4 regions of the Mesorhizobium sp. Pch-S genome follow, and region 2 is predicted to be linked to each of the others. Evidence: riboswitches for the same ligand, from Rfam matches in the RefSeq annotation. Region 2 holds a riboswitch; each other region holds the start of a gene.
What was found. A riboswitch is a leader RNA that binds a small molecule or an ion and turns the genes downstream of it on or off. The one in region 2 is predicted to bind cobalamin.
Positions count from the first base shown of each region.

Region 1: it holds a riboswitch for cobalamin, as region 2 does, so the genes downstream of both, C1M53_RS23255 (aromatic ring-hydroxylating dioxygenase subunit alpha) here and C1M53_RS11350 (ABC transporter ATP-binding protein) in region 2, are expected to answer to the same signal.
Region 3: it holds a riboswitch for cobalamin, as region 2 does, so the genes downstream of both, C1M53_RS23790 (DUF1636 family protein) here and C1M53_RS11350 (ABC transporter ATP-binding protein) in region 2, are expected to answer to the same signal.
Region 4: it holds a riboswitch for cobalamin, as region 2 does, so the genes downstream of both, bluB (5,6-dimethylbenzimidazole synthase) here and C1M53_RS11350 (ABC transporter ATP-binding protein) in region 2, are expected to answer to the same signal.

Region 1 covers NZ_CP029562.1:4,964,151-4,971,317, reverse strand. Annotated here, with positions in the region: gene metH (methionine synthase) at 1-2,834, shown strand, start outside; cobalamin riboswitch at 2,902-3,107, shown strand; gene C1M53_RS23255 (aromatic ring-hydroxylating dioxygenase subunit alpha) at 3,222-4,469, shown strand; gene C1M53_RS23250 (hybrid-cluster NAD(P)-dependent oxidoreductase) at 4,480-5,580, shown strand; gene C1M53_RS23245 (hypothetical protein) at 5,577-5,855, shown strand; gene C1M53_RS23240 (aromatic ring-hydroxylating dioxygenase subunit alpha) at 5,910-7,139, shown strand.
Region 2 covers NZ_CP029562.1:2,473,882-2,481,048, reverse strand. Annotated here, with positions in the region: gene C1M53_RS11360 (iron ABC transporter permease) at 48-1,061, opposite strand; gene C1M53_RS11355 (ABC transporter substrate-binding protein) at 1,064-2,011, opposite strand; gene C1M53_RS11350 (ABC transporter ATP-binding protein) at 2,033-2,917, opposite strand; cobalamin riboswitch at 2,991-3,197, opposite strand; gene zigA (zinc metallochaperone GTPase ZigA) at 3,344-4,561, opposite strand; gene C1M53_RS11340 (NAD(P)H-dependent oxidoreductase) at 4,783-5,385, opposite strand; gene C1M53_RS11335 (helix-turn-helix domain-containing protein) at 5,464-6,069, shown strand; gene C1M53_RS11330 (LysE family translocator) at 6,094-6,816, opposite strand; gene C1M53_RS11325 (SDR family oxidoreductase) at 6,924-7,167, shown strand, end outside.
Region 3 covers NZ_CP029562.1:5,094,614-5,101,780, forward strand. Annotated here, with positions in the region: gene cobN (cobaltochelatase subunit CobN) at 1-536, opposite strand, end outside; gene cobW (cobalamin biosynthesis protein CobW) at 540-1,577, opposite strand; gene C1M53_RS23790 (DUF1636 family protein) at 1,574-1,999, opposite strand; cobalamin riboswitch at 2,033-2,237, opposite strand; gene C1M53_RS23795 (LysR family transcriptional regulator) at 2,320-3,234, opposite strand; gene C1M53_RS23800 (NmrA family NAD(P)-binding protein) at 3,344-4,237, shown strand; gene C1M53_RS23805 (shikimate kinase) at 4,284-4,772, opposite strand; gene C1M53_RS23810 (GNAT family N-acetyltransferase) at 4,797-5,270, opposite strand; gene C1M53_RS23815 (alpha/beta hydrolase) at 5,457-6,320, shown strand; gene C1M53_RS23820 (winged helix-turn-helix domain-containing protein) at 6,384-7,167, opposite strand, start outside.
Region 4 covers NZ_CP029562.1:331,459-338,625, reverse strand. Annotated here, with positions in the region: gene C1M53_RS01555 (MFS transporter) at 1-371, opposite strand, end outside; gene C1M53_RS01550 (TetR/AcrR family transcriptional regulator) at 529-1,143, shown strand; gene bluB (5,6-dimethylbenzimidazole synthase) at 1,148-1,885, opposite strand; cobalamin riboswitch at 1,931-2,119, opposite strand; gene C1M53_RS01540 (histone deacetylase family protein) at 2,233-3,159, shown strand; gene C1M53_RS01535 (exodeoxyribonuclease VII small subunit) at 3,163-3,417, shown strand; gene C1M53_RS01530 (DUF2277 domain-containing protein) at 3,492-3,779, shown strand; gene C1M53_RS01525 (helix-turn-helix domain-containing protein) at 3,839-4,213, opposite strand; gene C1M53_RS01520 (MAPEG family protein) at 4,291-4,662, shown strand; gene C1M53_RS01515 (pirin family protein) at 4,788-5,708, shown strand; gene dxs (1-deoxy-D-xylulose-5-phosphate synthase) at 5,799-7,167, shown strand, end outside.

The DNA.
Region 1 (7,167 bases), 2.5 Mb from region 2:
TCGGCGGCTGCTGCGGCTCGACGCCGGAACATATCGCGGCGATCGCGGACGCGGTCTCCCGGTACGCGCCGCGCGGGCTGCCGAAACGATCGCCGCAGATGCGCCTGTCAGGCCTGGAACCGTTCACGCTGACCAAGGACATTCCCTTCGTCAACGTCGGCGAACGCACCAACGTCACCGGCTCCGCGAAATTCAGGAAACTGATCACCGGCGGCGACTACGCGGCCGCCCTCGACGTTGCACGCGACCAGGTCGCCAACGGCGCGCAGGTCATCGACATCAACATGGACGAAGGCCTGATCGACTCGCAAAAGGCGATGGTCGAGTACCTCAACCTGGTCGCCGCAGAGCCCGACATCGCCCGTGTGCCGGTGATGATCGATTCCTCGAAATGGGACGTCATCGAGGCCGGCTTGAAATGCGTGCAGGGCAAGGCCATCGTCAATTCGATTTCGATGAAGGAAGGCGAAGCGGCCTTCCTGCATCACGCCCGGCTGTGCCGCATGTATGGCGCCGCCGTCGTGGTGATGGCGTTCGACGAGGTCGGCCAGGCCGACACCCGGGCGCGCAAGGTCGAGATCTGCACACGAGCCTACAAACTGCTCACGGAACAGGCCGGCTTCGCGCCGGAGGACATCATCTTCGATCCGAACGTCTTCGCGGTCGCCACCGGCATCGAGGAGCACGACAATTACGGCGTCGACTTCATCGAGGCGACGGGAGAAATCATCGCAACGCTGCCGCATGTCCATATCTCCGGCGGCATCTCCAACCTGTCCTTCTCGTTCCGCGGCAACGAGCCTGTGCGGGAGGCCATGCACGCCGTGTTCCTCTACCACGCCATCCAGCGCGGCATGGACATGGGCATCGTCAATGCCGGGCAATTGGCCGTCTACGAATCGATCGATCCCGAACTGCGCGAGGCCTGCGAGGACGTCGTGCTCAACCGCCAGCCCAAGGCGGGCGGCACCGCGACCGAGCGCATGCTGGAGATCGCCGAGCGCTACAAGGGTACGGCCGGCAAGGAAGCCAAGGAAAAAGACCTGGCCTGGCGCGAGTGGCCAGTCGAACAGCGGATCTCGCATGCGCTGGTCAACGGCATCACCGAGTTCATTGATGCCGACACCGACGAGGCCCGGCTGAAGGCCGAACGCCCCCTGCATGTCATCGAAGGCCCTTTGATGGCTGGCATGAATGTCGTCGGCGACCTGTTTGGCGCAGGCAAGATGTTCCTGCCGCAGGTGGTGAAGTCCGCCCGCGTGATGAAACAGGCCGTCGCCGGATTGCTGCCGCACATGGAGGCCGAGAAACTCGCCAATGCCGCCGCCGGCATCGACAATGGCGAACGCCAGAGCGCCGGCAAGATCCTGATGGCCACCGTCAAGGGCGACGTGCACGACATCGGCAAGAACATCGTCGGCGTGGTCCTGGCCTGCAACAATTACGAGATCATCGATCTCGGCGTCATGGTGCCGGCAACCAGGATCCTGGAGACGGCGCGCACCGAAAAGGTCGACGTGATCGGCCTCTCCGGCCTGATCACCCCGTCGCTCGACGAGATGGTGCATATGGCCTCGGAGATGGAGCGCGAGGGTTTCGACATCCCGCTGCTGATCGGCGGTGCAACGACCAGCCGCGTCCACACCGCCGTCAAGATCCATCCGCGCTACCAGAAGGGACAGGCCGTCTATGTCACCGATGCCAGCCGCGCGGTCGGCGTCGTTTCCAGCCTGCTCTCCCCCGACATGAAGGCCGGATATGTCGAGACGATCCAGGCAGAGTATCGCAAGGTGACAGAGGCGCATGAGCGCTCGGAACGCGAAAAGCAACGGCTGCCGCTGGCCAGGGCGCGCGCCAACGCCCACAAGGTCGATTGGACCGCTTACCAGCCGCCGAAGCCGTCTTTTCTTGGAACCCGGGTGTTCGAAAGCTGGGACCTGGCCGAACTCGCCCGCTACATCGACTGGACGCCCTTCTTCCAGACCTGGGAACTGAAGGGGCGCTATCCCAGGATCCTCGAGGACGAAAAGCAGGGGCCGGCGGCGCGGCAATTGTTCGACGACGCGCAGGCGATGCTGAAGAAGATCATCGACGAGAAGTGGTTCGCGCCGAAAGCCATTCTCGGCTTCTGGCCCGCCAACACGACAGGCGATGATATCCAGCTGTTTGCCGACGAGGCCCGGGACAGCGAGCTCGCCACCTTCTTCACGCTGCGCCAGCAGCTGAGCAAGCGCGACGGCAAACCGAATGTCGCGCTCTCGGATTTCGTGGCACCGCTGGACAGCGGCAAGCCGGACTATATCGGTGGTTTCGTGGTGACGGCGGGCATCGAGGAAGTGGCCATCGCCGAACGCTTTGAGCGCGCCAACGACGATTACAATTCGATCCTGGTCAAGGCACTGGCGGACCGTTTCGCCGAGGCCTTTGCCGAGCGCCTGCACGAGAAGGTGCGCAAGGAATATTGGGGTTATGCACCCGACGAGAACCTCGCGCCGGACGACCTGATCGGCGAGCCCTACCAGGGCATCCGCCCGGCCCCCGGCTATCCGGCCCAACCGGACCATACCGAGAAGGTGACGTTGTTCGATCTGCTGCAGGCGGAGGAGCGGATTGGGGTGCGCCTGACCGAGAGCATGGCGATGTGGCCCGGCTCGTCGGTTTCCGGCCTCTACCTCGCGCATCCCGAGAGCTATTATTTCGGCGTCGCCAAGGTCGAACGTGACCAGGTCGAGGACTATGCCAGGCGCAAGGACATGAGTGTCGCGGATGTCGAGCGCTGGCTTGGGCCGATCCTCAACTATGTGCCCTCGCCTCTTGCCGAGGCCGCCGAGTAATTCCGGCCTGTCGTCTTTGCACTGCGCCGATGTCGCTTTCGTCATCGCACCGGCGCGGCGTCCGTGATCAGATCGGCACGTTCAAGGTGCTCTCCGGCGAACCCCGCCGGAGGGATAATTGGGAAGCCGGTTTGACGCCGGCGCTGCCCCCGCAACGGTAGCGAAGCTTCTGTCTCGACGACAGACCACTGGGCGAAAGCCTGGGAAGGTGTCGAGACGGTCCACAAGGACAGCTTCGGAGCCCGGAAACCAGCCCTGGACTTTTTGGAACTCGACTGATCGCGGTGGGCGGTCAAGAGGCAGAAAGCCGTGCGCCGGTCAAAGACCGTCCAACATGGCCATCTACCCTCCATCACCACCAGTTCAGTCCTTTGACGAGGACAGGACATGGACGCACGTCATGAAATGCTGAAGCTCATCCGCGCGAGGCGCGATGGCTTCTCGCTGGAACAGCCCTTCTACACCGATCCGGATTTCTTCAAGCTCGACATGGAGCTGATCTGGTACCGCGACTGGCTGTTCGTCGGACATGATTGCGAGATCGCCAAGCCGGGCAGTTTCTTCACCGTCCAGATCGGCGCCTACCCGATCGTTCTGGTGCGTGACCGCGAGAACAAGATCCGCGCCTTCCACAATTCCTGCCGCCATCGCGGCAGCCGCGTCTGCACCGTCGACAAAGGCACCTCTGCCCGTCTGGTCTGCCCCTACCATCAGTGGACCTACGACCTCGACGGCAAGCTTCTGTTCGCCCGGCAGATGGCCGAAGGCTTCGACCGCAACGACTACGGGCTGAAGCCGGTCGCCTGCGAAAGCGCCGGCGGCTACATCTTCGTCTGCCTGGCCGACCAGCCGGCGGACTTCGCTCCCTTCCGCCAGATGATGGAGCCCTACTTCCTGCCGCATCGCCTGGCCGACGCCAAGATCGCCTTCGAAAGCACGATCGTCGAAAAGGGCAACTGGAAGCTGGTCTGGGAAAACAACCGCGAATGCTACCATTGCGCGGGTAACCATCCGGAGCTCTGCAAGACCTTCCCTGAAGCGCCGACCGTGACCGGCGTCAACGGTGTCGAGGATGACCCCGAGTTGCTGGAACACTGGGCACGCTGCGAAGCCGACGGGCTGCCTTCGCGCTTCGTCATCGATACGGCCGGTCAGTACCGCACGACACGGGCGCCACTGCTTCCACATGCGGTGAGCTACACCATGACCGGCCAGCGCGCCGTGCAGCGCAACCTGTCCGACGGTGTCGCCACCGACCGCATCGGCACCCTGATGCTCTACCACTATCCGACGACCTGGAACCACATACTGGGCGATCACGCGGTGACGTTCCGCGTTCTCCCGATCAGCGCCACCGAGACGGCGGTGACCACCAAATGGCTGGTGCACAAGGATGCCGTGGAAGGCGTCGACTACGACCTGCAGAACCTGATCCACGTCTGGACGCTGACCAATGACGAGGATCGCCGCATCGTCGAGGAGAACGCGTTCGGTATCAACTCGCCGGCCTACCAGCCGGGCCCGTATTCCGAATTGCATGAAGGCGGCGTGATCCAGTTCGTCGAATGGTATGCGCGCTTCATGGAGCCCCGGCTCACCGAGGGCGAAAGACCAGCGCTGCGCAGCGTCGCTTGAGGCCGCTCCAATGAACGCCGTTACGAGCATCCACCTCTATCGCCATCTCGACGAGATGGTGCCATGGGACGATCGCCTGCAGGTGCTGGAAGTGGCCGGCATCACCGACGAAGCGCCTGACGTGAAGACCTTCACCTTCCGCTCGGATGCGCAGACCTGGTTCCGCTACAAGCCGGGCCAGTTCATCACGCTGGAGTTGCCGACAGCCGACGGTCCGCTGATGCGCACCTATACGCTGGCCTCGTCCCCGTCGCGACCGCTCTCGATCTCCATAACCGTCAAGGCGCAGGCCGGCAGCATCGGCACGCGTTGGATGTTCGACAATCTCAAGCGCGGGTCGCGCATCAAGGCGCGCGGCCCGGCGGGCGATTTCTCGCACCACAACCATGCCGCAGCGAAGTATCTTTTCATTTCGGCGGGCTCCGGCATCACGCCGATGATGTCGATGCTGCGCTGGCTGAACGACTGCGCACCATGGACGGACATCGCCTTCGTCAACTGCGCCCGGCGGCCGGAAGAGATCATCTTCCGCAAGGAACTGGAGCTGCTCGGCGCCAACATGCCCGGCCTGTCGCTCGGTTTCATGATCGAGGAGCGGTCGAGCCGCGAAAGCTGGTTCGGCCATATGGGACGGATCGATGCCGTCAGGTTGCCGCTTTTGTCACCCGACTTCCACGAACGCGAGGTGTTCTGCTGCGGACCGGATCCGTTCATGCGCGCCGTGCGCACCATGCTGGAAGCCACCGGCTTCGACATGGCCCACTATCATCAGGAGAGTTTCGGCGCTCCGCCAGTGGAGGTGCCATCACCGGGAGCGGCGGAGGCGAACCCTGCACAACCTGCCGAGGCGGCACTCCCGGTCCGCTTCGCCAGTTCCGATGTCGATGGGCACTGTGTCCCCGGTCAGACAGTGCTTCAGGCCGCGCGTGCCAGCGGCGTTCGCATCTCGGCGGCCTGCGAGTTCGGCCTGTGCGGCACCTGTCGTGTCCGGAAGGTCTCGGGCAACGTGGAGATGAACCACAACGGCGGCATCCTCGATGAGGAGATCGCTGACGGCTACATCCTCGCCTGCTGCTCGAAACCGCTCACTCCACTGGAGATCGAGGCATGACCACCCGCGACGACGAAAAAATGGTCGCGACGCGACCGCATAAGGTCGACGCCAAGACGATGGCAGCGATCTCGCCGCTGCCGCCGCCGGAAGAAGTCTTTGCCGACTGGCTGATGTCCGTGCCGCCAGGCATCTGTCTCGAGATTGCCGCGCAACGACAGATCGAGCTGATCGATCGTCGTGGGTCACTCCACCCGGGCGTTGCGGTGCTTCGCAGTCTTCTGGCGGCTGTCGCCTGCTCGGACGACTGGCCCAGACCCGTTCCCAATCTTTGAAGATCAGACCCAACCCTACGCCAGCCCTCCCAAGCCAATGATGAGCAGCCAGCGATGAGCATCTTGCATCTTCAACAGACATCCGCCGCCGATGACAGGATCGGCGACCTGATCGCAGCGCACCGGCCGGGTCATGGCCTGGTCCGGCCGTTCTACATGGATCCCGCGATCTTCGAGCGCGACATGGAACGCCTGTTTCGCCGGCACTGGCATTGCCTGGCGCATGCGAGCGTCATTCCCAATGCAGGCGACTTCGAGCTGTTCCGGCTGGGCGACGAGCAGATCATCCTGACACGTGCCGCCGATGGCGCGATCCACGCGATGCTCAATGTGTGCCGGCATCGCGGCGCCGAGGTCTGCACCAAGCCGAAGGGCAACGCACGCTTCTTCGTCTGCCCGTACCACGCCTGGACCTACAGCAATGACGGCTCGCTGCGCGCCGCGCGGCTGATGCCGAAGGACTTCGACCGCAACGAACACGGGCTGAAGAAATTGCACGTTCGGGTCGCGTCCGGGCTCGTCTTCATCTCCTTCGCCGAGACGCCGCTCGACTTCGATCCGATCGAGCAATCACTGCGCACCAGTTGCGGCCAGTATGGCTGGGGCGAAGCGAAGGTGGCGCATCGCGAACTCTATCCGCTGCAGGCCAACTGGAAGCTGGCTGTCGAAAACTACGTCGAGTGTTATCATTGCGGACCGGCTCATCCCGAATATTCCCAGACCCATGCCCTGGAGCAGCCGCTCGAGATGATCGAGAAGCTCAACCAGGCAATGGAGGCGCGGACCTGCGCGCTGGGTATCGACGTGGTCAGCGGCGATCGCTGGCAGAACTCGGCAGCGGGTCAGGAGGCGATCCACACGTTCCGCTATGCACTCTATGACGGCGTCTCCACCGGCAGCCAGGACGGCAAGCCGATTGCGCCGCTGATGGGCCGGTTCAGCGAGTATGACGGCGGCGTCACCTCGATCCATCTCGGCGGCAGCACCTTCCTCGTCTGCTACCCCGATCATGGCATGATCTACCGCTTCATTCCGAAGACCGCCGATACATGCGAGATGGAGCTGATCTGGCTCGTGCGTGGCGACGCCGAGGAAGGCCGTGACTACGACCTGGAAAAGCTGACCTGGCTCTGGAAGGTCACCACCGAGGAGGACAAGAAGATCATCGAGCACACCGCGCGCGGCGTGCGCTCGCACTATTTCGTGCCCGGCCCGATCGCGCCGATGGAGAACAACGAGCTTCGCTACATCAACTGGTATCTGGAGGAGATCGCCCGTCCGTAGCGAATGACTCGGCTGGAAATCGAACAGG
Region 2 (7,167 bases):
GAGTAACAAGTGTGGCGCTATTCCAAGGCGGTGGAATGGCTTCCGGTTCAGAACCGCTTGCGCAGCAGGGTGGCGACCACGAACAGCGCGCCAATCGAGCTGGTGATGATGCCGATCGGCAATTCCTGCGGCGGCAGGAGCGTGCGTGCCAGCAGGTCGCTGGCAAGCAGGAGCACCGCGCCGAAGACGGCGCAGGCAATGGCCAGTCGCAGATGCAACGGGCCGGCGAAGCGGCGCGCGACATGCGGGATCATCAATCCCACGAAGCCGATGACACCGGCAACGGAAACCAGGATCGCCGTCGACAGCGCCGCGGCGAGAAAGGTCAGCGTCCGGAAGCGCACCACCGGAACGCCGAGGCTTTCCGCGGTGTTCTCGCCGGCCAGGAAAGCGTCAAGCCAGCGATGATAGCGCAGCGCGAAAACGAGAATGACGGCTGCCCCGGCGACCGCCAGGCCGATATTGCCCCAGCGGGCGAGGCCCAGCCCGCCCATCGTCCAGAACAGCACTGAATGGGCGGCGCGCTGGTCACCGGCGAAGACCAGATAGTTGGTCAGCGCCGTGAACAGGAAGGAGACGGCAAGACCGGCAAGGATCAATCGCTCCGGGCCCTGGCCGCGTATGCGGTTGACAAGCAGCAGCACGACGAAGGCGGTGAGGATGCCGCCGACGAAAGCGGCGATCGGAAGCGTCCACACACCCAGGCGGTCGCCGAACACCGTGATCACCGAAACTGCACCGGCAGCGGCACCCGAGGACAGGCCGAACAGGAACGGATCGGCGAGGTCGTTGCGCGTCACCGTCTGCAGAAGCGCGCCGACCACGGCAAGGCCGGCGCCGACACAGATGGCGAGGATGGCGCGCGGGAGCCTGAGGTCGACGATGATCTTCTCCACCGGTGCAGTCACGCCGCCAGCGTCCAGGCCAACGGCATGGGCGAGTGCTGCGATGACGTCACCGAGCGGAATGACGGTCGAGCCATAGGCGATGGAGAGGAGCGCCAGCAGGATGACAAGCGCCAGACCCGTGCCGATGGCCAAGCCGTAGGATCGGCTGGGCACGCTCAGAAGGCCTCCGGGTGCATCGCCTTGGCGATCTTGTCGATGGCCTCGATGTTGGCCGGGCCGGGCGTCAGCTCCGCATAGCGCAGGGCAACGAAACGCTCGTTCTTGACGGCGTCGGTTTCTTTCATCGCCGGATGCGTCTTCAGGAAGTTCAGCAGCTTCCGGTAGCCGGCGTCATCCTGGTAGTCGAGCAGCACCAGGAATTCGGGGTTGCGGGTAGCGACGGTTTCCCAGTCCGTGTTGCCCCAGTTGGTGGGCAGGTCGTCCATGATGTTCCTGCCGCCGGCCGCCTCGATCATTGCCGTGGGGATCGCGAATTTGCCGGCAGTGAAAGGTTTGTCCTCGCCGGAATCGTAGAGGAACACACGTGTGCCGCTGCGGCTGCCGACCTTGGCGGTGATGGCGGCGAGCCTTTCCTTCCATCCGGCAACCAGTGCGTGGGCCTCGCTCTCCTTGCCGAAGATCTTGCCGAGCTTCTCAACGTCGCCGTACAGCAGATCCATCGAAGCCGCCGGCCGGTTCTTGTCGAGGTGGACGCAGCTTTCGCTGAGCACCAGCGTCTTGATCCCGTGTGGCGCCAGCGTGTCGGGCGTCACGTCGCCGCCGGGCTTCATGCCGTAGTACCAGCCGGCAAAGAAGAAGTCGGGCTCGACCGCCAGCAGGTTCTCCAGCGTCGGATATTTGGGTGCGAGTTCCGGGATCGAGCCTTGCGCCTTCTTGAAGGCGTCGTCGACCTTGTACCAGCCGGTGATGCCGGTCAGGCCGACGATCTCCGGTTGCAGGCCGAGCGCAAAGGCCATTTCCGACATGTTGAGATCGTTGATCACCGCGCGTTTCGGGGCGGCGTCGAAAGTCACCGGAATGCCGCAGCTGTCGACGGTGACCGGGAAGGCAAAGGCAGCAGACGAAAGAAGCGTGGCGGCAAGGCAGAAAGCGAGGCGTTTCATGGCGGCTCCGGATGGATCGGTTCAGCGGGAAAGGCGTATCGGCACGTCGAAGACCGTCAGTTCGCGATCCTGTTCGTCCGGATGAGGCAGTCTGAGCACGTCGATGCCAAAGACCTCGCGCACCAGCTCTGCCGTGAGCGTTTCGCGCGGCGTGCCGAGCGCGACGAGGCGCGCCCTGCTCATTACGGCAACGTGGGTGGCGAAGGGTGCAACCAGCGGCAGATCGTGCAGCACCGTGACGACTGCGATGCCCAACCTGGCGACGAACTCCAGCAATTCGCCGCGGGCGCGCGGGTCGAGATGGTTTGTCGGCTCGTCAAGGAACAGCACGTGCGGCTGCTGCGCGATCGCCCGCGCCAGCTGCGCGCGTTGGCGCTCGCCACCGGAAAGCGAGCCCATGCGGCGGTCGCGCAGGGCAAGCAGGCCGGTTCGCTCCAGCGCGTCGATCACGACATTGCGGTCGTCGCTGCGACGACGAAGTCCGGCATGGGGGATACGGCCGAGCCCGACATAGTCGTGGACAGCTAGCTGGGCATCCGGCTGATCGGATTGGCCGACCACGGCGATGCGGCGGGCCCGTTCCGCCATCGGCAGGCGGTCGAGCGGTTCGCCGTCGAGACTGACCATGCCGCCGACAGGTTTGAGCATGCCGCACAGCATGCGCATCAGCGTCGTCTTGCCGGCGCCGTTTGGACCGATGATGGCGAGCCTTTCGCCGGCGCGCACGTCGAGACCGACACTGTCGACCAGGGTGATGCCTTTTTCCGGCCGATAGCAAAGGTCGCGCGCCTGCAGGACAACAGCGCTCGTGAAAGCAGCTTCTGCGGCGCGTTGCGTTGCGCCGTCGAAAGGACGCGTCGCCCCATCACGCTGAAAAACGGCAAACCCTTCCAACTGATCCCTCATCGATCAGGTGCGGAAGGATGGCCAGAATGACGGGCTGTGCCGTCCTTGTAGCGTCCTCCCGGCACACCCCGTCCGGTCAACTCACTGCGATGGCAGGTCTCCTGGCTCGCGGATCGTTGCGCTGTCCTGCCTTCCCGGCACCTTGGCCAGTGGCGTTCTCGGACTTTGCTACCGCTTACAGTTGCGGGGGCAGCCACGGTCTGGGCCCTCGCGGGCTTCACCGTATTCCCTTTTCACCCCGGACCTTTCGATTCGAGGCACCATCGCCGGGGACCCTATTGTGACCGCTGCCGCCTGGCAATGGCGATTCGTGTCCGGGACCTGCGGTGGCGCGCCGCTCCTCTGGCGGAATGTAGCGGGCGCGCCGCGGGTGGCAGTCGCAGTCCTGGTGGCGGCCCTTGAACAGGGAAATCAGCGATTTGACGATCATGCGGCCTGCCCGCTCCAGCTCGGAAACGGGTCCGGAAGATCGCGCCACAGCTGCGGCGCGAAGACGGGCTCATCGACCAGGCAGGCGTCGAGTTCGGCACGAATTCGGCTTTCGTCCATCGGGTCGCAGCCGATGAAGACCAGTTCCTGGCGGCGGTCGCCCCACATCGGATCGAAATAGGGTTGCATGGCTTCCCGCCATGCCGGGTTGTCGGGCCATCGCTTTCGGGGGACCGCTGCCCACCAGAGCCCGCGTTTGCCGGTCCGTACCAGAGCGCCGGCCTGGCTCAATTCCCCAACATGGTCGGGGCGTGTCGCCAGCCAGAAGAAACCCTTGGCGCGCACCACACCTGGCCATGGCCGCCCGACGAATGCCTGCAGCTTGAAGGGGTCGAACGGGCGGCGCTCGCGGTAGACGAAGGAACGGATGCCGTATTCCTCTGTCTCGGGGACGTGGTCCTTGAAGCCGTTCAGTTCCTTGAACCAGAGCGGATGCTGTTCGGCCTGCTCGAAATCGAAACGGCCTGTGTCGAGCACCTTGTCGAGCGGCACGCGGCTGAAATCCGTCTCGACGAGCTCGGCCTGCGGGTTGAGCGAACGGATGATCTTGCGGGCCAGGTCGAGATCCTTTGCGGGCGTATCGGAAACCTTGTTGAGCACGATGACATCGGCAAACTCGATCTGTTCGACCAGGAGATCGACGAGCACGCGTTCATCCGAAGCGCCGAGTGCCTCGCCGCGGTCGCGCAGGAAATCCGACGACGAATAATCTCGCAGCAGGTTCGCGGCATCGACGACCGTCACCATGGTGTCGAGACGGGAGACGTCGGCAAGGCTGTTGCCTGCTTCGTCGCGAAACTCGAAGGTCGAGGCAACCGGCAGAGGTTCCGAAATGCCTGTCGACTCGATCAGCAGGTAGTCGAACCTGTCCTGTTCGGCGAGCCGGCGCACTTCCGCAAGGAGGTCGTCACGCAACGTGCAGCAGATGCAGCCATTGGTCATCTCGACCAGTTGCTCATCGGTCCGGGACAGATTGGCACCCCCGTCGCGTACCAGCGCGGCGTCGATGTTGACCTCGCTCATGTCGTTGACGATGACGGCAACCCGGCGTCCGTCGCGATTGTGAAGGATGTGGTTGAGAAGTGTGGTCTTGCCGGCGCCCAGGAATCCGGAAAGGACGGTTACGGGAAGACGCCTTCGATTGTGCGTGGGCATGACTGCTTTCCAGAGGCTGTAGTGAGGTGAACCTGGAGTGGTCCGCCTTGGGAGGAGCGACCAAATTCGGGAAGAGGTCACCAACGAGATTGTTACGTTGTAACATAACAAAATCGAAAGGCAAGCTGCATGCGGTCAGGGAGAAAAACAGGTCCGTTTGCAAGGTCGACGGTCCTTGCCGCACGAGAGCTTCCTTCAGAGGTCTCGTGCGGCAGGGAGTTTTATGCCGCGGCGCGCTGCTGTTTCAGGAACAGCCGGTTGCCTATCGCATGAGCCTCGGCGGGAAGCTGCGTATGATCCTGCATTTCCGGGAAAAGCAGCAGTTCGGACGTCACCACCTTGGCGCCGCAATAATCAAAAATGCCGTGGTCGATCTGCGTCTTCATCGCACCGAAATAGCCGTGTCTGGCATAGGTGCGCTGGCTGGCCCCGCCGATCGCGACGAGATGCACGTTCAGCCGCTGCAGCTTCTTGGTCAGCTTGCCGCCCGGGGGCTCGTCATAGGCCCAGCCGTTCATGAACACACGGTCGATCCAGCCCTTGAGCAATCCAGGCATCGACCACCAGTAGACCGGATAGACCAGCACCAGCGTATCGGAACGGTCGATACGCGCCTGCTCTGCCGCAATGTCATCGGCAGCAGGCGCCTTGCCTTGAAAGGTGGCGATGTCACTTGCGTTGAAGCGGGGATCGAAGCCTTCGGCGGCCAGGTCGGCGATCTCGAAACTGTTGCCGGATGCGGCAACTCCTTCGGCGACGCTGGCTGCGATCTTGTGGGTGAGCGACTTGGCATCGGGATGCGCGACGACGATGAGCGCGTGCATGACGGGGCTCCCTGGAGGGTGTTGCGGAGAAGTGGATCAGCTTATATACTTTTAGTAAGTTACTTTTGGTATATAGCGATGTCAAGCGACCATGCGAACAATGCGCGCCCGCGCCGTCAGCGCCTGTTGCGCGAAGAACGACATCGACAGCTCCTCGATGTCGCCTGGCGCATTGCGCGTGAGGAAGGCACCGAGGCATTGACGCTCGGTCGGCTGTCTGAGCGGGCGGCGGTGACCAAACCTGTCGTCTACGATCATTTCGCTACACGTTCGGCTCTGCTGGCTGCGCTCTACCAGGAATTCGATGAGCGCCAGAACCTGGTCATCGATGCGGCGCTGGCGGCAAGCGAACCGACACTCGACGGCCGGGCCTCGGTGATCGCTTCGTCTTATGTCGATTGCGTGCTGGAGCAGGGTCGCGAGATCCCCGGCGTGGTGGCCGCCCTTGTCGGCACGCCGGAACTGGCGACCATGAAGCACGAGCATGAGGCTGCCTTCCTCGACAAGTGCCGGGCAGCTCTGGCGCCGTTTGCGAGCGGTGTTACCACGGCGCGCCTGTGCGGCATGCTGGGAGCGGCTTCCGGTCTGTCCGCGGCTGCCGCTTCGGGAGAGATCACCGCGGACGAGGCCCGCGACGAACTTCATCAGACCATCCTGGCCATGGTGGCGCGCAGCGCCGGGTGAACGCGCTTTCGCCTTCGAGAAACCCTATTGCCGCGTGGCAATGGTTGCCGCTGCGCCGCCCATCAGTACGGCCGCGCCGCGGTTCATCAGGCGCATGGCACGCGGCGACTTGAGCGCATGGCGCGCCTTGGCGCCGGCCAGAACGAAGGGCAGCTGCGCCAGCGTCAGGATCGCTGCGGTCAGCGCCACCAGCACGGAGACGTCCACGAGCGTGATCGCGTTCAGGTCGATGATGGTCGGCAGGATGGCGATATAGAACAGGATCGATTTCGGGTTGCCGAAGGTCACCAGCACGCCGGAGGCCAGCGCGCGCCACTGGTTGCCGGCGTCAGTTTGTGTGCCTTCGGTCCTGATGTCGAAATCGGCGGTCCAGTACTGGTAGGCCAGCCAGACCAGATAGGCGACACCCGCCCATTTGATGACGATCAGTGCGAGCGTGAAGCTCTCTGCAATATAGGCGAGGCCGGCCAGCACCGCGACGAGGTAGAGAACGTCGCCTATCACCATGCCGAGCGTCATCCACACCGCCTGCCGGTAGCCGCTTTTCATCGCCTGCGCGACGATGGCGACGATCTGCGGGCCGGGAATGGCGGCAGCGATCGCCAGCGCACCGGAATAAGCCAGGAACCCCGAAAGGGTCATCGTTTCGTCCTTGGTTGAGCGGAACAGGCCGCGCGCCGGCGCGGACGAGAACACCATATTGCGCTCTTGCATAAGCGCAATCGGTGCGAGGATGAATGCTGCCATCGGAGTTTCCGATGGAGACATTCGTACCTTCCCGTTTCCCTTTGCTTTCCTGCGAGCAGACAACTCCTCCAGGCCACCGAACGAAGGCTGGCCAAAGCGGAGATCTCATGGATACGACAACTGAAAACAAGGCCGAGCGCATCCTCATCGCCGGTGGCAGCTCCGGCATGGGGCTGGCGCTCGCGGGGTTGCTCCTGTCGGAGGGAGCCGAAGTAACGATCGTCGGGCGCTCGCAGGCAAGGCTGGATGCGGCGGGTGCGAGCCTGGGCAATCCTTCTTTGTTGCGCCTCGCCGTCGCCGACATTGCCAGGGAAGATGAGGTCAGCAGGCTTTTTGCCGATGCCGGCCGGT
Region 3 (7,167 bases), 2.6 Mb from region 2:
AACCCCGCCTTGGGCAGTTCGACCGGTTGGGCGACAACCCGGTCGTGGCCGCAAAGCCGAGCCAGCTGATTGACCAGCGCAGACATGTTGGCCGGTCCACCCTGGCGAAAATAGGCAAGCAAGGCGCCAAGCTCTTCGGCAGGCAGAGTGGAGGCTTCCGTGAGGCGCGGATCTTCGTCATGGGATTCGCCGGGCAGCAGCGCCAGCTTGATGCCCCTGGCGCGGGCTGTCGCGGCAAGCTGGTCGCAGCCGTAGCGCCACCAGTCGTAGCCGCCCAGGATTCGTACCAGGATCACCTTGGCGTGCCGTGCGACGCTGTCGATCCACAGATCGACGGACATCGGGTGGCGAAGGTCGCGCAGCGCCGCCAGCCGCATCGAGGGCAGGGTTTCGGCATCCGCCTGCCAGGCGGACGCCAATCCGGCCAGATCGCTGTCGGTGAAAGACAGCGCCACCATCTCCGCCGGCTGCTGGCGCAGATCGACCGGCTCGGCGATATCGTCGAGCGAGGCGGAGGTGGTGGTCAGGATGTGCAAGGTTTATCCTACCAGGATCTTCTCGATGGCCGGGCGGTCGAGACCCTTCAGCCCGATCACGACCAGCCGCGAGCGGCGGTCGTCCTCAGCCGTCCAGGCGCGATCGTAATAGTGGTTCACGCGTGGCCCCACAGCCTGCAGCAGCAGACGCATCGGCTTGGCGTCGACCTCGACGAAACCCTTTACGCGCAGCACGTTTTCCCTGTCCGCGGCCTCCGCGACACGGCGAGCGAGATCCTCCGGATTGGCAACAGCGGGGATTTCGACCACGAAGGTGTCGAAATCGTCATGCTCGTGGTCACCCATGCCATCATGATGGCTCTTGCGGTTTTCAATGTCATCCTCGACGGCGAGGCCGAGGCCGAGCAGTACTGACGGATCGACCTTGCCCTGTGCGGTCGGCACCACCTTGACCGCGCGTGCGATATGTTCGTTCAGCACGGCATTGGCCCGAGCCGCACCGGCCTCGTCCAGCAGATCGTTCTTGGAGAGAATGATCAGGTCGGCGCAGGCGACCTGATCCTCGAACACTTCCTCGACCGGATCGTCGTGGTCGAGTGAGTCGTCTGCGGCACGCTGGGCGGCGAGCGCGTCCATGTCCGAGGCTACGCGTCCTTCGGCAAGTGCCGGGCCGTCGACCACGGCGACGACACCATCCACGGTGACGCGGTTCTTGACCGTCGGCCACTGGAAGGCCTGCACCAGTGGCTTCGGCAGTGCGAGGCCGGAGGTCTCGATCAGGATGTGGTCAACCTTCGGCGTGCGTGCCAGGATCTGGTCGAGCGCCGGTACGAAGTCGTCGGCGACCGTGCAGCAGATGCAGCCATTGGCGAGTTCGACGATGTTTTCCTCAGGGCAGGTGTCGACACCGCAGCCCTTGAGGATCTCGCCGTCGACGCCGACGTCACCGAATTCGTTGACGATGAGGGCCAGCCGCTTGCCTTTGGCGTTTTCGAGGATGTTGCGGATCAGCGTTGTCTTGCCGGCGCCGAGGAAGCCGGTGACGACGGTGCAGGGGACGCGGGAAACGGAAGCGGTCATATCTGGTCCTTCAAAACAGCGAGGGGAGGGATGCGCGCGACGAGGCCGCGCTTCAGGGAGTCAGGGCGGCCTCGCCATGGAATGAGGCCGTCCTGCGATGTCGCGAAAAGTTCTGCTCCGGCGACGAGGTCGGAACCCGATCCGACTGTCAGGTCACCAAAGACATAGCTCCAGCAGTCGTTGCGCAGCAGTGCCGCCGAAAGCCGGCGCTTGCAGTTCCCGAGGCACTCGACTGTTCGCACTTCAATGGAGTGGCGGTCACGAGCTGCGGCGCGGGTGGCTTCGGCCAGCAGAGCGCCGGCACGGGGATGGGCATCAGAGCCGTTCTCATCCCGACAGGACGAGCAGACGATGACGGTAACGGGCGCGGTTTCCACATCCGCTGTCGTCGTCCCGGCCGAGAAATTATCGTCGTGATCCAAATCAGGCTCCTTGCCCGGGACACCCGCCAGGCGTTGGGATTCTGGTCAGACGGCAGGTCTCCTGGCTCGCGGGTCGGTGCCTCGGTGCCGCCTTCCCGGGAAAACCCCAGTGGCTCTCGGCCTTGGCTCGCCGCTCACAGTTGCGGGGACAGCCGCGGACTTGAGGCTTTTGCCCCGCACCGCATTCCCTCTTCGCTCCTCCCCGTGAAGGGAGGAGACCGTCTTTGCCGGATTTAGGCTTGGGCGGGTGGCGCTGTCAACGCGCCGCAACGGCGGATCGCGTCGCAAGCGTGATGGTGGCTTGGGCCACCGAGCCGACGTCAAGCCACTATACAATCCCGTTCTCGCCTTTGAATGTGCAGATTGGCTGCCAGGAAGTCGATGAAAAGACGCGTCTTGGCAAGCGGCAGGCGGGCGGCCGGCCAGACGATGTGGACCGGAACCGCCGGCTGTTCGAACTCCTCCAGAATCACCTCGACTGTGCCGCTGTCGACAAGATCCTGGATCTGCCAGAGCGGCACGCGGCCTATGCCGAGGCCAATGGCGATTGCTGCGTGGCTCGCAGCCGCGTTGTCGAGATGCAGCCGCCCACCGACCTTCACGGTCAATGGCCTGCCGCCTTCCTGGAATTGCCAGGCACCGGCATCGCGATCCGTGTTGCGGAAAACACAGTGATGTTCGGCCAGGTCTCGCGGATGGGAGGGGCGCCCGCGTTTTTCGAAATAGGACGGCGCGCCGAAAACGACCCGGCGCATGATGCCGAGCCGGCGCGCCTTCAAGTCCGAATCCGGCAGTTCGCCGATACGGATGGCGAGGTCCAGCCCTTCCTCGGCAAGGTCGACGAAGCGGTTCGAAAGATTGAGTTCGATCTCCAGCCTGGGGTGCATTTCCATGAAACGCGCGAGGATCGGGACAAGATAGCGATGTCCGAACAGTTCCGGTGCTCCGACCTTGAGCAACCCGGAAGGTTCGGCGCTGCGGTTCCCGGCTTCGATCCTGGCTTCGACAATTTCCAGAAACGCCGGTTTCACCCGGCGGTAGAAGTCATGCCCGGCTTCCGTGGGCTGCGCCTTGTGCGTGGTGCGGCGAACTAGCTCCACGCCGACACTCCTTTCAAGAGTGGCCAGCGAACGACTGACCGCCTGCAGCGAACGGCCGAGATGGCGGGCGGCGGCTGACAGGTTGCCCCGTTCGACGATCGCGAGGAACGCTTCGACGTCATCAAACCGATCCATGCTGGCTCTCCGATTTTCGGGAGACCGTATCACAGATGACCGGCCTACCAACCGGCAAACGAGAGACCGATCTTCACAGGCATATGGTTCCAAAACCTGAGGTAAACCGATGTCTGATCTGAACGGGAAAACCGTGCTCGTGGTGGGCGCTTCCGGCCGTAGCGGTGGCTATGTCGCCGCCGAGCTTGCCCGGCGTGGTTTCATTGTGCGGGCGCTGGTGCGCAACGCAGCGGCTGCACGAGCGGCACGGGGCAACGGCGCATCGGAAATCGTGCATGGCGACCTGCGCGATGCCGGAAGCCTCGACGGCGCGCTCAAGGGAATAGACGGGGTCTACCATGTCGGCCCGCCCTTCGTGGCGGACGAACCAGCACTTGGTATTGCCATGGTTGATGCGGCGAAGCGCGCGGGAGTTGGCAAGTTCGTGTTTTCGTCCGTCATCCACCCAGCCAACGGGCTGGCCAATCATGCCAGCAAACTGCCGGTGGAGGAGGCGTTGCTGCGCTCCAGGTTGGACTACACCATCCTCTACCCGGCAACGTTGTTCCAGAACATCGCCCCGGCCTGGCAGGCCGTGGTCCGCAACGGTGTCTTCGCGGAACCTTTTTCGAACACCGCGCGGCTGGCGCGCGTCGATTACCGCGACGTCGCCGAAGTTGCGGCCAAGGCATTGACTGAGGATCAGCTTGCCTATGGCTCTTTCGAGCTTGCCGCCGATGGGATGCACAATCGCATCGAGATTGCCGCCTTGATGAGTGCCTTGCTTGGGCGGGTGATCGAGCCGGTGGAACTCAGCTTCGAGGCGTGGGCGGCCGTCGCCAAACCGCCTTTCGAAGGCGATGCGCTGGCGCAACTCGCACGCGTATTTGAGTCCTACACGGAATTCGGCTCTGCCGGAAACAGCCTGACCCTGCGTGCCATTCTTGGACGCGAACCCAGTACGCTGCGGCGATATTTCGAAGAGCTCGCGGTCGTCGATCCGCAAGATTTATCGCTGTCGTGATCCGGATCGAGCCGGTGACCAATTCCACGGAAAGGAGCGGGTGGTGCTAGGCCAGCTCCAGGATACGGTCGGCGGTGCTTTCGACCGGTCCTCTGGAATCGATTTCGTGGTCGGAAGACTCCCGAAGCAGCGGCTCGACCGTGGCGATCAGTTCGGCAATCTTGCGCTGTTCCTCTTCGATGTGACCATAACCGTCAGGGGTTCGTGCCGACACCCTTTGCATGGCTGTCTCGACCGGCACGGAGAGCAGGATGACGGTATCGATCAGCGGGAAAAGCTCGTCCATATTCTCGGCACAACCGCTGATGAAGAGGGTCTCTTCGCGCGGTTGGCAAAGCAGTGTGCGAACCTTGTCCAGCTGCCACACCCAATCCTTGCCGTCTCCAGGCGTCAGCGTGTCACCAGGGACGGCATCGATCCAGTGTGACCACTCCGGCGTATCGAGGTCGTAGGCCGCATGGCCACGTCTCGCCAGCTCCAGGATGGTGGCTGACTTGCCGGTCCCGGACATGCCGGTGATCAGGACGCGTTTCATGGAGAGCTCGGATGGCGAACAGATTCACAGGTGAAGTGCGAGATGCTTGCGCATGTAGACCGTGGTGCCTTCCATGTACGGCTCGCGTTCGGTGATGACATAGCCCAGGCGCTCATAGAGCGCGATGTTGGCTTCGAACGCGGCGTTGGTCAGCAGGCGGGTTTCGTTGTGACCCGCCTGGCGAGCCAGCTGTTCTGCATGATCGAGCAGTTTTTTGCCAAGCCCCTTTCCCTGCTGAGCCGGCAACACACAGACGTTCTCGATCCAGAGATGATCGTTTTCCTGGATGGTCTCGATCAGACCAGCGATCTCGGTATCCAGATAGAGCAGGGTGAACTGGTGCTTTTGCAGCGCCTCGTCGTAGTCGGCCTTCATCGGGCTCGGTTCGCGTCCGATGACCGTGATCCACTTCGAGTAGGCCGCGCGCACGACGTCGCGGACCAAGGCCACATCTGTCGCAGTAGCAGTTCGAAATTGCGCGGCGACTTCAAGCGGCATGGGCGGTCTTTCGGTTGGCGTCATGGCAAGCCAAGGATTCGGAGAGATGACGAGAGTGCCATCGCGTGGCCGTTGGTCGCCAGCCGCCAGAAGAAAATTTTGTCTGGCCATGTCGGAATGTGAAACGCTGCTTCGTCTTACAGGCAGCGTTATCGAAAACGCATGAGACAACAAACGGAGAGCCTCATGTTCCGCGCATTGTTAGCAGCCGCAGCTTTTCTTCTCGGCACTCCGGCGTTTGCCGGGTCCGTACCCGTCGGCGATCGTGTCGAGGTCAACGGCATGAAGATGTATTACGAGGTGTCGGGCGAGGGCGAGCCGCTGGTCGTCCTGCATGGCGCCTACATGAACATTCCGTCGATGGGGGAGATCATTCCGACACTGGCCAAGACCCACAAGGTCTATGCACTGGAATTCCAGGGACACGGCCGCACTACAGACGTCGACCGGCCGATCACCTATCCCAATCTCGCCGACGATGTTGCCGGCTTCATGGACAAGGTGGGTCTGAAGAAAGCCGATGTGTTCGGCTATTCGATGGGCGCAGCAGCCGGCCTGCAGCTCGCCATCCGTCATCCTGACAAGGTCAACAAGCTGGTTGCGGCATCGGTCGCCTACGATGCCAAGGGCTGGCAACCCGAATTCACGGCCTTTATTCCTCAGATGAACGTCGAGATGTTCGTCAACATGCCTTTCGCGGCTGAGTACAAGAAGCTCGCCGCCAATCCGGATGGCTTTCCTGCGCTGGTCGGCAAGCTGATCCCGCTGGAGAAGGAGCCGATGGCCTGGGAAGCCGAGGTCAAGGCACTCAAGACCCCGGTGCTGATCATCAGCGGCGATGCCGACGTGGCCACGCTCGAGCATTCGGTTGCGCTGTTCCGGTTGCTTGGTGGCGGCGCCATGGGCGACATGGGCAAGCCGCTTGCCGCCTCGCGCCTCGCAGTCATGCCTGCGACCTCGCACACCGCCGTCATCACCCAGCCCGCACTGCTCTTCGCCTTCACCGAGCCCTTCCTGAAGGGCGAAACACCCAAGGGCATGTTCCAGTAAACGGGACAGAGCCTGACGGAGAAGGAGGCGCTAGCAGCGCCTCCTTTGCGTTTGTCGCGTTTGTCAGGCGGCTCTCGCGATGGCGGCGACAGCGGCGAGCGCTGGACCGAGATCACCAGCAGGCGTTATTTCGGTGCGTTCGAGGCCGAGCCAGGCCTGCATCAGTTTCAGCTCTTCGAACAGCTCGGTCGCGGTTTCCGGCGGCGCGCTCGCTTCAGCATAGGCGGCATGCACGCGCAGCACGCCGGCGGGCCGGTCGGCTTTGAGGTCGACGCGCGCCACGATCTTCTCGTCATAGAGGAAGGGCAGCACATAGTAGCCGTACTGCCGCTTGTCGGCAGGCGTGTAGATCTCGATGCGATAGCGGAAGTCGAACAGGTTCTCGGCGCGGCCGCGCTCGAACACCAGCGGATCGAAGGGCGCGAGCAGGGCACGCGCTTCGACCTTGCGAGGCTGGCGTGCGTCCTTGTGGAGATAAGCGGGTTTGTCCCAGCCTTCGACGCGGACCGGGATCAGTTCACCGTCTTCGACCAGTTCCTCCAGCCGCCCCTTGGTGTCATGCGGCGCGAGCCGGAAGTAGTCGCGCAGACAGGAGTAAGTCGCCACCCCATGTGCCCGCGCCGACAGGCGCAGCAATTCGCGGTGCGCGTCCTCGGGCGAGGGGACAGGCATGTCGCGGACGGCCTGTGGCAGTACCCGTTCCGGCAGATCATAGAGACGCTCGAAGCCACGGCGTGAATGGGTGGTGATGCGCCCGGCCCAGAACAACCACTCGAAGGCGTGCTTGGCGGCGCTCCAGCCCCACCAGCCGCCATTGCCCTTGTGGCCTTCGATTTCGGAAGCGGCG
Region 4 (7,167 bases), 2.1 Mb from region 2:
ACCATGGCCGGCACGCTGGGCATCGCCGCGGCCAGGAACGCCGAGACGAACAGGGTCCAGCTTGGCCAGTCATAATGGGTGGCCGCGAGCAGTGTGAGGAAGGCGATGACCGAGATGATCGTGGTCGGGGCGGCCACGGCGGTCTGGCCGAGCCGGTCGATCCATCGCGAGATCTGCGGGGCGGCAAACGCGTTGGTCAAGGCGAAGGTGGCCGATACGGCGCCGGCCAGCCAGTACTCGCCGCGCGCCTGGGACAGCATCGCGACAATACCGATGGGAGCCATGGCGATAGGCAACCGTGCAAAGAAGGCGGCGGCTGCGAAGCCCTTGGCTCCGGGGACTCTGAAGATTTCACCATAAGGATTGCGCATGGGAGCACTCCTGGAAATTTGAGGGTGCGCCACTTACATACGTGGCGTATGCGAATGAGATAATTGCATACGCCACGTATGTCAATTAATATACGCCGAGTATGTGAAAAATATACGCGGCGTATGTAAAAAGCAGAAGCGGCAAGGGAAAGAACCAATGAGGACAGCCCATAAACCCCGCAGCGAGATGATCGCCGAGACGCGTGCGAAGCTGATTTCTTCCGCGCGACGGGCCTTTGCGACAGTTGGCTATGCGAATGCGTCGATGGATGATTTCACCGCGGACGCGGGGCTGACGCGCGGCGCGCTGTATCATCATTTCGGTGACAAGAAGGGGTTGTTCGAAGCCGTGATCGCCCAGATCGATTGCGAAATGGCGGCGCGTCTCAATGCTGTCTCTGCCAAGGCCGAGACGCGTTGGCAGGGCTTCATGGACGAGAACATCGGCTATGTCGAAATGGCGCTGGATCCGGAAGTCCAGCGCATCGTGCTATGTGATGGGCCCGCTGTCCTTGGTGATCCGGCGCAATGGCCAAACGCCAATGCCTGTATCCTGTCGATAACCAGGAACCTTGCAGCGCTGAAGGAAGAGGGGGTTATCCGCCGCGACATCGATCCCGAAGCGATGGCACGGCTGATCAGCGGCGCCTCGCTCTATGCTGCGCAGTGGATTGCAAACTCCGATGATCCTGCCGCCATCTCGACAAAGGCGGTCAACGCGTTTCGCGCGCTCATGGAAGGTTTGCTGGTGGACGGCAAGACTGCCGTCTGACTTCTCACCCTCTGTTTGCGATCGCGTTGGCCGCGGCTTTCAGCGCATCCTCGCCGACGCCGGCATAGGTCTCGCTCATGACGAGGTCGGAGAGCGGCAGGCGCGAGCCCCAGCCATTGCGTTCGAGGTCAGGTTGGCTGGCGAATTCGGAGACGTGCCCGACACAAAGATAGGCGACCGGCACGACATGATCGGGGATGTCGAGCAGGTCTTTGAGCGCATCGGCGTTCAGGATGCTCACCCAGCCGACGCCGATCCCTTCGGCCCGTGCTGCCAGCCAGAAATTCTGTACCGCGCATACCGTGCTGAAGAGATCCATTTGCGAATTGTGCCAGCGCCCGAGCGGCGAGTTCTCGCTGCGCGAGCGATCGCAGGTGATGCAGAGATTGAGTGGGCTTTCGCAGATGCCTTCGAGCTTGAGCTTGCGGTAGAGCGCCTGCCGATCCTCCGCAATATGCGGCAGTTCTTGGGATCGGGCTGTCAGGAAAAGATCGCGCACCGCCGCGCGCCGTTTCTGGTCGCGGATGACAATGAAGTTCCAGGGTTGCATGAAGCCTACGGACGGCGCGTGGTGCGCGGCCATGAGCAGGCGGGAAAGCACCGCGTCGTCGATCGGATCGGGCCGGAAATGGCTGCGCACGTCGCGGCGTGTGAAGATGGCGCGATAGATGGCTTCTCGCTCAATATCTCCGAAGCCAAAATCTCCGAAGGAACGACATGTGTGATTGCGGACGGCGTTCATCGCGTTTCCCTTGCGATCGAAACAACGTCATCAGCCCGTCCATGCGGATGACCATTCCTGCCTGGCCGGTCTTCTGGCTCGGGTTCGTCCCGCTTGTCGGCGCCTTCCCGTCCGTTTTCACGGACAGTGGCTTTTGCCGAGCGGTCCCCCTTACAGCGTTGGGCACGCCACGGATTTTCACCGTGTTCCCGATTCTCCCGCCTCGCGGCAGGCACCTGACAGTGCGGCGAAACTAGCTGAGTTTGCGAGCAAAGACAGCCCTGATCTCGACGTCGGATGACGCCTTTTCCCCAACAGGCTGTCACCTGTCGCGTGGCCATCATCTCCATTGCTGATAAGGTGCCCCCATGACGACCCGTCTCTACACCCATCCGATTTTCCTGGAACACATCACGCCCACCGGTCATCCGGAGCGGCCGGACCGGCTGCGCGCCATCGAACGGATATTGGATGACGAGGCCTTTGCCGCGCTCGACCGGCAAGAAGCGCCGATGGGCGACGAGTCGACTGTCCTCTATTGTCATCCGAAGGATTTCGTCGAGCGCGTGCGCAAGGCGATCCCGTCAGACGGCATCGCCGTCATCGATTCCGACACGGTGGCGAGTCCGAAAACCTGGCAGGCGGCGCTGACCGCCATTGGCGCCGCCAATGCCGCCGTGGACGACGTTTTCACCGGCAAAGCGGACAATGTCTTCGTGGCCGCGCGTCCGCCGGGCCACCATGCCGAGAAAACCACCGCCATGGGTTTCTGCCTGTTCAACACGGCCGCGATCGCCGCTCGCTACGCGCAGGAAAAACACGGCGTCGAGCGTGTCGCCATCGTCGACTGGGACGTGCATCACGGCAACGGCACGCAGGACATCTTCTGGGACGACCCGTCAGTGCTGTATTGCTCGACGCATCAGATGCCGCTTTATCCGGGCACCGGTGCCAGAAACGAGACCGGTGCCGGCAACATCGTCAACGCGCCGCTGGCGCCGGCGACGGGCAGCGATATCTTTCGTGAGGCATTCAACACGCGTGTCCTGCCGGCGATCGATTCCTTCGCCCCGGACCTCGTCATCATCTCGGCCGGTTTCGATGCGCACCATCGCGACCCGTTGGCCGAGATCAACCTTGTCGAGGATGATTTCGACTGGGCGACCGGGCAGTTGATGGATCGCGCCCGCCGTCATAGTTCAAACAGGCTGGTCAGCTTGCTGGAAGGCGGCTACGACCTGCACGGATTGGCATTTTCGGTCGCAGCGCATGTCGGCCGCCTGATGAAAGGATGAGCCATGGCTGAGGAAGCGAACCAGGACGTCAAGGCGATGAGCTTCGAGCAGGCGCTGGATGCGCTGGAGAAGATCGTCGACGATCTCGAACGCGGCGACGTGCCGCTCGACCAGTCTATCCGTATCTATGAACGGGGCGAGGCGCTCAAGGCGCATTGCGATCGCCTGCTCAAGGCTGCCGAGGACAAGGTGGAGAAGATCAGGCTCGCCCGCGACGGCAAGCCTGTCGGCACCGAACCACTGGACGGGGAACAATAGTTAGGGCGGAATACCGAGCGCATTCCGCTCAAACGGGGCAGGGACAACACCGGGCATATCAAAGGGAGATATCCATGTGTCGTAACATCAAGCCGCTCTTCAACTTCGAACCGCCGGCGACGGATACCGAAATTCACGAGGCGGCGCTGCAGTTCGTGCGCAAGATCAGCGGCTCCAACAAGCCTTCCATGCGCAACAAGGAAGCCTTCGACCACGCGGTGCGGAGCATTGCCAATGCAGCGCACGACCTGCTTGTCGTCCTTGAGACCACACAGCCACCGCGCAATCGCGAGGAAGTGGCGGCAAAAGCCCGCGCCAAGTCGGCCGAGCGGTTTGGGCCCAAGCCGGTACCTGCCCAGTAATGCCATGATCGCGCCCATCGGACAGGCTGCCGCAGTGCGCATCACGACACCGATGTGATCTACTTCGGCTTGTCGAAATCCCCGGGCCGGGCAGCGTAGAACCGTTCCGGCGGTGTCCAGCGCTCGGACAATTCTTCTTGACCCCACCGTGCGAGCGCCTGAAGGGCTGGAATGAGTGCCGCACCTTTGGCAGTCAGCGCGTAGGCGCCACGGGTCGCACCTTGTCGCGCCTTTGTCTGTCGGATCAGGCCGGCACCCTCCAGACGGCTCAACCGCTCGGCCAGTATGTTCGTGGCGATCTTCTCGGCCATCGCCAGGAAGTCGGAATAGCTGGTCGCTCCCACCACCATCGAGCGGATGATCACGAGCGACCACTTGTCGCCGACGATGTCGAGCGCCGAGGCAATGGGACAGCCGGTGCGGAACTTGGTCATGACGCAGCATGATTTTCTAACTTGCATTTTGCAAGTAAAAAATGGTTAGCTTGCGAAAACGCTCATTGGAGGGGGAAATGCTTCCGGTTACGTCCATCGTTGCTGCATTGGCGGCTCTTTCGCTGGTCGCCCTGAGCATTGCGGTCAGCTTGCGCCGCAAGAAGGTCGGCGTGCGTCTTGGCTTCGGTGAAGACCCGACGCTGATGCGGCGCATTCGGGCGCAGGGCAATTTCACTGAATATGTGCCTCTGGCTCTGATCGTGCTGGCGATCGCCGAATACCGGCAGGCACCGGCGGTCCTGCTGTGGACGATCGGCGGACTGCTCATCGCCGGCCGTTGCTTGCACTTTGCCGGCATCATGACGGCCAGGACACCACTGAGCGCGCCGGGAATGGCCGGCACCTACAGTGCCCTGATCATCGGCGCGATTACGCTGCTTTCCATCTGAACGGCATTCGTAACCACCGAATTCAGCGGATCGGTGAACGCATCGTCGCCACATCCCGCGGTTTGCCCTGGGGAGCCGGAGGTATAGGTTCTGTCTGCAAGTCATCAACAGATGGAGCCCGCCCGATGAGCTTCTTTCCCGGAAACGACCCCGAACCCGGCGATGCCTTTTCCTGCGACGCCATCGAGCTGATGGTGGTGCCCAACGCCAAGGACATCGGTGGTTTCGAGGTGCGCCGCGCCTTGCCGACAGCCAGGCGCCGGCTGGTCGGTCCTTTCATCTTCTTCGATCGCATGGGCCCCGCCATCCTCCGCGCCGGCAAGGCGCTGGACGTGCGCCCGCATCCGCATATCGGGCTCTCCACCGTTACCTATCTGTTCGACGGCAAGATCAGGCATCGCGATTCGCTGGGCACCGAGATGGTCATCTCGCCCGGTGACGTGAACCTGATGACGGCAGGTCGGGGCATTGTCCATTCCGAGCGCACGCCGGAGGAAATGCGTGGTGCGCCGATGTCGATGTCCGGGCTGCAGACATGGATCGCGCTGCCTGACAGGCACGAAGAAATGGCGCCCGTTTTCGAAAACACTGCCGGCGCCGAATTGCCGGAGTTCAACGCCGGGGGCGTATCGGGTCGCCTCATCATCGGCGAGTTGGAGGGGCGCCGCGCACCGGTGACCACCTACCACGACACGCTGTACGCCGATATCCGGCTCGAGCCCGGCGCAAGGTACCGTATCGCCGCCGACGCCGAGGAGCGTGCCATCTATGTGCTCGAGGGGGTTGTCTCCATCTCCGGCGACAGTTTCCCAGAAAACCGGCTTCTGGTGTTTCGCCCGGGCGACGAGATCATCGTTTCGTCGGAATTGGGTGCACATTTCATGTTGTTCGGTGGCGCTTCACTGGGGTCTCCACGCTACATCTGGTGGAATTTTGTTTCCTCATCGAAGGAACGCATCGAACAGGCCAAGCAGGAATGGAAGACTGGCCGGTTCGATATCGTTCCGGGCGATGAAAAGGAGTTCATTCCGCTGCCTGACAGGTGAGCGTGTCATTGCGGCACATTTACTTTCGTCGGTCGGAGGCCTATTCGATTTTTTGAATATTCTTGAACGTGAGCTCGAACGGGCCAGCCATTGATCGCCAGACCCCAAACGCCGCTTCTCGACAAGGTCCGCATTCCCGCGGATATGAAGAAGCTTTCCGAAAGTGACCTGCCACAGCTCGCGGAAGAGCTGCGCACGGAACTGGTCGATGCCGTTTCGCAGACCGGCGGACATCTCGGGGCAGGTCTCGGCGTCGTCGAACTCACCGTCGCGCTGCACTATGTCTTCGACACGCCGGATGACAGGATCATTTGGGATGTCGGTCACCAGGCCTATCCACACAAGATACTGACAGGCAGGCGCGACCGCATCCGCACCTTGCGCCAGGAGAACGGGCTTTCCGGTTTTACCAGGCGTGCGGAAAGCGAATACGATCCATTCGGTGCCGCCCATTCCTCCACATCGATCTCGGCCGGTCTCGGCATGGCCGTGGCGCGCGATCTTGCGGGCGGCAAGAACAATGTCATCGCTGTCATCGGTGACGGTGCGATGTCGGCCGGCATGGCCTTCGAGGCGCTGAACAACGCCGGCGCGCTCGATGCGCGCCTCATCGTCATCCTGAACGACAACGACATGTCGATCGCCCCGCCGACCGGGGCCATGAGCGCCTATCTGGCGCGACTTGGATCGGGCAAGACCTATCTTGGCCTGCGCGATTTCGGCAAGAAGCTGACATCCTATCTCGGCAAGCGCGCCGACCGCGCAATCACCCGCGCCGTCGAGCATGCGCGAGGCTATGTCACCGGCGGTACCTTGTTCGAGGAACTTGGCTTCTTCCACATCGGTCCGATCGACGGCCACAATCTCGAGCATCTCATTCCGGTTCTGAAGAATGTGCGCGACAATGGCAAAGGTCCCGTCCTGATCCATGTCGTGACGCAGAAGGGCAAGGGTTACGCGCCCGCCGAAGCGGCAGCCGACAAATACCACGGCGTCAACCGCTTCGACGTCATCACGGGTGCGCAGGCGAAAGCCCCGGCCAATGCGCCGACCTACACCAATGTCTTTGCCGAAAGCCTGATCCGCGAAGCCTGCGAGGACGACAAGATCGTTGCCGTTACAGCGGCCATGCCGACAGGCACCGGCCTCGATCTGTTCGGAGAAGTCTTCCCGAACCGCACTTTCGATGTCGGTATCGCCGAGCAGCACGCAGTGACCTTTGCAGCCGGCCTTGCCACCGAAGGCTACAAGCCGTTCGCCGCGATCTACTCGACCTTCCTGCAGCGCGCCTACGATCAGGTCGTGCACGACGTCGCGATCCAGAAGCTGCCCGTGCGTTTTCCGATCGACCGTGCCGGCTATGTCGGCGCTGATGGCGCCACCCATTGCGGTGCGTTCGACACCACCTTCCTTGCCTCGCTGCCAGACTTCGTCGTCATGGCGGCCAGCGACGAGGTGG